Herpetosiphon gulosus: one gene and its partner. Each later gene encodes a partner of the first gene's protein in a complex. Links are inferred from orthologs where the notes say so. Each region holds a gene or a part of one and is shown in the gene's direction. Other genes may lie near its edges. The genes, in order: rny and pfkA.

Evidence for each region.
Region 2: rny (region 1) and pfkA share a complex: the UniProt entries of both Bacillus subtilis proteins name them as parts of the possible RNA degradosome complex. The link is inferred for Herpetosiphon gulosus from one-to-one orthologs.

Annotation. Positions count from the first base shown.
Region 1 is NZ_BAABRU010000002.1:245,886-249,088, forward strand. What follows is about bases 107-2,984. They hold rny (ribonuclease Y), read left to right. Parts: upstream 107-709; coding sequence 710-2,260; downstream 2,261-2,984. Other genes in these bases: ABEB26_RS03125 (stage V sporulation protein S), read left to right, coding at 2,427-2,777; ABEB26_RS03130 (hypothetical protein), read right to left, coding at 2,871-2,984. Outside these bases: more of ABEB26_RS03130, read right to left, coding at 2,985-3,167. UniProt on the Bacillus subtilis protein: Endoribonuclease that initiates mRNA decay. Initiates the decay of all SAM-dependent riboswitches, such as yitJ riboswitch. Involved in processing of the gapA operon mRNA, it cleaves between cggR and gapA.
Region 2 is NZ_BAABRU010000018.1:16,015-19,255, forward strand. Bases 280-3,195 are described here. They hold pfkA (6-phosphofructokinase), read left to right. Parts: upstream 280-1,197; coding sequence 1,198-2,193; downstream 2,194-3,195. Other genes in these bases: ABEB26_RS20725 (hypothetical protein), read right to left, coding at 280-488; ABEB26_RS20735 (DUF2270 domain-containing protein), read left to right, coding at 2,322-3,116; ABEB26_RS20740 (dihydroorotase), read left to right, coding at 3,140-3,195. Also shown: more of ABEB26_RS20725, read right to left, coding at 1-279; more of ABEB26_RS20740, read left to right, coding at 3,196-3,241. UniProt on the Bacillus subtilis protein: Catalyzes the phosphorylation of D-fructose 6-phosphate to fructose 1,6-bisphosphate by ATP, the first committing step of glycolysis.

The DNA of each region.
Region 1 (3,203 bases):
GCCCTCACCCCCGACCCCTCTCCCGCTGCGGCGGGCGAGGGGCGTTTCATCGTTTATGATCGGATGCTTCCCCTCGCGTGCGGGAGAGGAGCGACGTTTCCGCCCGTATGACCGATCGATGGCGATGCTTCCCCTCGCGTGCGGGAGAGGAGGTTAGGGGGTGAGGGCATCAACAACGCCGACTAATCCATCCTGCCTTGCTAAAAAACTACCCCCAAGCTTAGCCTTGATTAAAACTTTGTAACAATCGCCCTAAAAACTGCCAAAACTCCCAACAAATGTGCCGTTTACTAGTGAGCAATCTAGGCTTTGAATGAATCATTCATGGCCTGAATTGGCGTTTTAGCGAGGATTTTACCTGATAAATGTTGATAATTGTTAGGAAATATTTTCACAAAAAAGCTATGTTCAATTAAGCATAATGATCATAAGACTCCCCGCAATTGCAGCAAGTTTAGAGAAAAATGCGCCTAAATGGAGAGAATCTAGAGAAACTTGGAGAAAATATCCCCCGTAAATCATCCCACATAAAGGGGATATAAAACTGCTCATGGTGTAGGATCAGAGGGATAACACCAAGGGAGGAATCTGTATCACGTATCAGCTTGACACTACCTAGCAAAACGTCTATGATACGGCAGGAAACGGAATTCTTAGCAATCCCTTAACACAGCTTATCATCGTGCCATTTCGTCGGTGAACCTTAACAATTGAGCCAGGAGGAAACCCTGTGGACTTTATCCTTCCAGCTCTGGCTTTACTCATTGGCCTAGCTGCAGGCGCAGGCGGTGCCTATGTTTGGTTAACGAAAAAATCTGGTGTAGCACTGGCCCAAGCTGAAGCAGCAGCACAACTACAATTAGAACAAGCCAAGACTGAGTACAAACAATTGCAATTAAAAGCCCGCGAAGAACAACAACAGCTGCGGGAAGTTGGTGAAAACGAACTCCGCGAAGCTCGCAATCGCTTGCAAAAACAAGAAGAGCGGGTCAATCGCAAAGAAGAAACTCTCGAACGTAAGCTCGACCAAACCGAAAAGCGCGATCGCCAGTTAGGCCAGCGCGAGCGAGCGGTCGAAAACTTACACAGCGAAGCCGAACGCCTACGCGCAGCCCAACAAGCTGAGCTAGAGCGGGTCGCAGGTCTCACTAACGAACAAGCACGTGAAATTATTCTCTCTCGTGTTGAACAAGAAACCCGTGCCGAGGCTGCTCGCCGCATCCACGAAATCGAAGCGGCAGCAAAGCTCGATGGCGATCGGATTGCACGCAAAATCGTTGGGTTGGCGATCCAACGCTGTGCATCAGATTATGTCGCCGAAATTACTGTAAGCACGGTACAACTGCCCAGCGAGGAACTCAAGGGTCGGATTATCGGGCGCGAAGGGCGCAATATTCGCGCATTCGAGCAAATTACTGGTGTCGATATTATTGTCGATGATACGCCCGAAGCGGTCACACTCTCTTGCCACGACCCAGTACGTCGTGAAGTAGCCCGCTTAACCCTGAACCGATTGTTGAAAGATGGTCGGATTCACCCCGCCCGCATTGAGGAAGTCGCTGATAAAACCCGCCAAGACCTTGAGCAAATAATCCGCGAAGAAGGCGAACGCGTGGCCTACGAAGCCAACGTCCAAGGCCTTCATCCAGATCTCTTGAAGATTCTGGGGCGGTTGAAATATCGTACTAGCTACGGCCAAAATGTCTTGCAGCATTCGTTAGAATGTGCCTTTTTGGCAGGAGCGATGGCAGCAGAATTGGGTGCCAATGTGCAGGTTGCCAAGACCGCAGCGCTGCTCCATGATATTGGGAAAGCCATTGACCACGATGTACAAGGGCCGCACGCGTTAATCGGGGCTGATATTGCCCGACGGCTTGGCCGCAACGCGGCGGTAGTTCATGCAATTGCTGCCCATCATAACGATGAGGAACCTCAAACTGTTGAGGCTTTTCTTGTTCAAGCCGCCGATGCTATCTCTGGTGGTCGCCCAGGCGCTCGCCGCGAGACCATCGACTTGTATATTAAGCGGCTCGAAGCTCTTGAACATGTCGCCACATCGTTTCCTGGTGTTCAACGGGCATTCGCAATTCAAGCCGGTCGGGAAGTCCGGGTTATGGTGCAACCCGATGCGCTTGACGATCTGGAAAGTATTCATTTGGCTCGCGAAGTGGCCAAAAAGATCGAGAGTACCCTGCAATATCCAGGTCAAATCAAAGTTACCGTCATCCGCGAAACCCGTGCGGTTGATTATGCACGGTAAGCATAGGGCGAGGCTCTGTGTGTGAGGGAGAGGGCAAAGATGGTTTTTGTACCATCGTGGGCATGCGGCTTGGCAAGTCCGTGTTCATCGCCCTCCCCCCTCAAACCGAGAAGGCGCGATGCGTGCATGACAGCAATCTCTACCGTTCCTTTTCAAGGAGGCAGCAATGGCGTATCAACTAGATCGCTTTAGCAACGACGACCAACGGACCACTTCAGCCGATGCGCCCAGCAATGCTGGCGCAGTGCACAACGATGCCGAAGTATTAAAGGTCTCTACCCGTTCACGCCCATCGGCTGTTGCCGGGGCCATTGCCGGAGTTATTCGCGAGGCGGGCCATGCCGAAGTTCAATCGATCGGCGCTGGCGCAACCAATCAGGCGATTAAAGCCGTAGCAATCGCTCGCTCATATCTGCAAGAAGAAGGAATCGATATTGTATGTGTGCCTTCGTTTATTGATGTTGCCATCGATGAAGAGGAACGCACTGCGATTCGCTTATTAATTAAAAAAGGCTAAAGCAGGTTGAGGCGGTTGCAGCCTAGGCAATTGCTGTTGGCACTAGCAAGCAAGGCGATTTAGCATCAGCTAGATCGCCTTGTTTGTTTTAGCTCACATCTGAAACCCACCAGGGTTTTGAATTTTGTTGGTGAACCAGTAGCGAAAATCAGCAACATGACGGCTAAGCTTGGCACTCAATTCTTGCCATTCGTTGCTCTGCATAAACGAGCGGAGTTCAATTTCTTCATCCGAGGTTATCCCAAGGATCATTTCGGGAGCCTCAGGCGTACCACCCAACGAAAGCCAGGCATCGCTGATCGCGCCATGCTTCATCAGAGCAGGAACAAACTCACTCGTGACATACTCAAGATGAGCTTGCTCGCGGCCTTCTGCTATATTCCAACTCATCAGTAGTTTTATCATAGTTCTATTGTAGCAGAATTC
Region 2 (3,241 bases), on another replicon or contig:
ATTGGTGCACGCTTGCCCATAAACAAGCCACGGCGGCTATTCTCCATTAACAAAATCCAGACCAGCATCACAATTACTGAGCCTTGCGAACTGAAGATCGACACATCTTGGGCGAGGCCGTCATACCAAAAATGGGTCTGGATGAAATGCAAAATGATGAAGAGGGCATTTGCCCCGAGCGCTACCCAATTGATCGTTTGTAAGCCCTTGGTATATTTTTTGACTCGCGTTTGAGCGTAGTAAATCGCACCCCAAATCGTTAGTTGATGCAGCAAATAACCACCCCAAGCGGTTACTCGTGACCAAAGCGTTGGGTTGGGCAACTGCCAATAATACCAACTTGCGCCTTGATCGGGCAGCTTTTCGATCGCGTGTAAGCGCTGACCAGCCCACCAAATCAGCGCGGTAAAGCCAAAACTGAATAAAATTCCCAGCCAAAGTGCCATTTGGGCTGAACGCGGCTGCGACTGATCAAGCGACGATTGCATACAAAACCCCTTTGATAGAAGGATGAAGGATGAGGGATGAGGGATGAAAAAGAACAGAGAACAGAGAGCATAGCTGTAATGGTTCATTGGGTTGGCAACCAGTGCTCGTTCCCTCACCCCCAGCCCCTCGCCCACGGCGGCGGGCGAGGGGAGCACTGTTGGAGCGGTTCCCCCTCGCCTCGCGGGCGGAAGAGGGGGTCAGGGCATGCTGGCCGTTGTTAACGCGATAAACCATTACACATAGAACAGAGGACAGCTGATGCTCTTCGTGTTCTTTATGGTTTTGTTGGCGTGCTCTGCTTGTCCTGAGTGGTTAGAAATTTCATCCTTCATAATTCATCCTTCATCCCTACGTAAACGCTTGCTATTTGGATTGAACAATGCCATGATAAGCTTGAAATGAATTAGCAACGCAATAGTCGCTTCTTGGTATAATGGGGCGCACCAAGGCCGAGGCACATATGCGAAAATCGTCAACCAATCGGCTACTCCTGTGGGTAGCAATCGCAATCGTTTTGTGGGTGGTAATCCGGCGAACTTCAATCGTCATTGTCGTTCCAGTAAGTGGGTTTGGTTTTCTGGGGTTTCTGGTGGCGAGTGTGATCTTGGTCTGGTGGCTTTTACGAAAAGTGTTTTGAACTCAATGGCAAGGGTGCCATCGACGGCAATGTCGCCGCTTCAAGCATAATAACTTCAATGAGGTTTGATCATGCATCGCATTGCCGTTTTAACCAGTGGTGGCGACTCCCCAGGGATGAATCCCGCAATTCGTGCAGTCACGCGGACTGCGCTCCATGCAGGTTGTGAAGTGTTTGGTGTGTATCGAGGCTATGCTGGCCTGATTCAAAATGATATGCGTCGGCTTGAATATAAAGATGTTGGCGGCATTATCCAACGTGGTGGCACCATGCTACTCACCGCTCGCTCGCCCGAATTTATGACTCCCGCTGGCCGTGAAAAAGCTATGGAAAATTTGCGCTGGCATGGCATCGAAGGCTTGGTGGTGATTGGTGGTGATGGTTCGTTACGTGGGGCCGCTGCCCTGACCGCCGAACATGGCTTACCAACAATCTGCTTACCAGGCACAATCGATAACGATATGTATGGCACTGATATGAGCATTGGTGCTGATACGGCACTCAACACGGTGTTGGAAGCAATCGATAAAATTAAAGATACTGCTTCATCGCACCAACGCGCTTTTATCATCGAAACCATGGGTCGCCATTCCGGTTATTTGGCCTTGATGGGCGGCTTGGCGGGCGGTGCTGAGGCAATTCTGATTCCCGAAATTCCCGATACCACGATTGAAGATGTGGTTGAAGTGATCAAGCGTTCGTTTCGCAAGGGTAAAACCAACTGCGTGATTGTGGCTGCCGAAGGGGCGCACTTGAACGCTCAAACCATCCAAGACCAAATTAACCAAATCGATGCTGAGGAAAGTGGCTTTAGCTTTAGCTTTCGCACACGGGCCACAATTTTGGGCCATATTCAGCGCGGCGGTTCGCCCTCGGCTTTTGATCGCACGTTGGCGACGCGGCTTGGTTCGGGCGCGGTCGAGTTTTTGCTATCAGGCAAGAATGGTGGGTTGGTTGGCATGCAATCCCGTAAATTAACCGTCACGCCCTATGATGAAGTGCTGGCGAATCCCAAAGTGCTTGATGCCAAACTCTACGAACTTTCCAAAATTCTTGATCGCTACTAAAGAACAAAGAGCATAGAACATAGAACAGAGCGATCATAAGGACTTAATTGATCCGACGAGCGAAAAGAGCATAGCTGAATTTGTTCTATGCTCTTTGTTCTATGTTCTTATGCACAAAGGTACTGGCTATGCAACGCCCAACCTTTATTCCGCCAAGCCCGACTGAGCCACCAACTATGCGTGGCCCACGGGTTACCACAGCCGCACCAATGCCCCGTGCGCCGCTGCCGATTACCCGACCGCTGACTCCTAACGAATTTAACACCGCCTTGGTGCACTTGTATCGTGGCGAATTGACCCGTGCCAACACCTGGCGGGTGCGGCTCGATGGCACAACCAACTGGGCGGTGCTAACGACTGGGGCGACGCTTTCGTTTGCCTTCAGCAGCCCTAGCAACACCCCCGTGATGATTCTGCTCAATTCGTTGTTGATTATGTTTTTCTTGTTTATCGAGGCACGGCGCTATCGTTTTTACGATTTATGGCGGACGCGGGTGAGAGTAATGGAAACCGAATTTTTCGCCGATATGCTTGCACCCGAGCCAGATAGCGATCAGAGCGGGCCACATTGGCGCGAACTGTTGGCGCAAGATTTAATGGAGCCGCACTTTAATATTAGCCTGCTCGAAGCCATGAGTCGGCGTTTGCGGCGCAATTATGTCTGGATTTTTGCGCTGCTGGCTTTGAGTTGGGTCACCAAAGTCGGCATTCATCCCACAATTGCCCAATCGTTTGGTGAGGTGTATGATCGGGCGGCGGTAGGCCCGTTGCCAAGTTGGTTTATGCTCTTGTTTGGAGCTGCCTTCAATGGCGGCTTAGTCTGGCTCGGCTGGCTAGGCGAGCAATCTCAAGAATCAAGTGGCGAAATTCTGAGCCGTAACGAGGCCCGCGATAAAATGGGCAGCGGTACGCCTAACGAATAAACGCCCAATCAGTGGAGTTCTACATGTCACGGATTGTGATCAAAAACGGCTGTATCATCGATCCAGCCCGCAAAACTGCGACCGTCGGGGATTTGGTGCTGGAAAATAATCGGGTACGCGAGGTC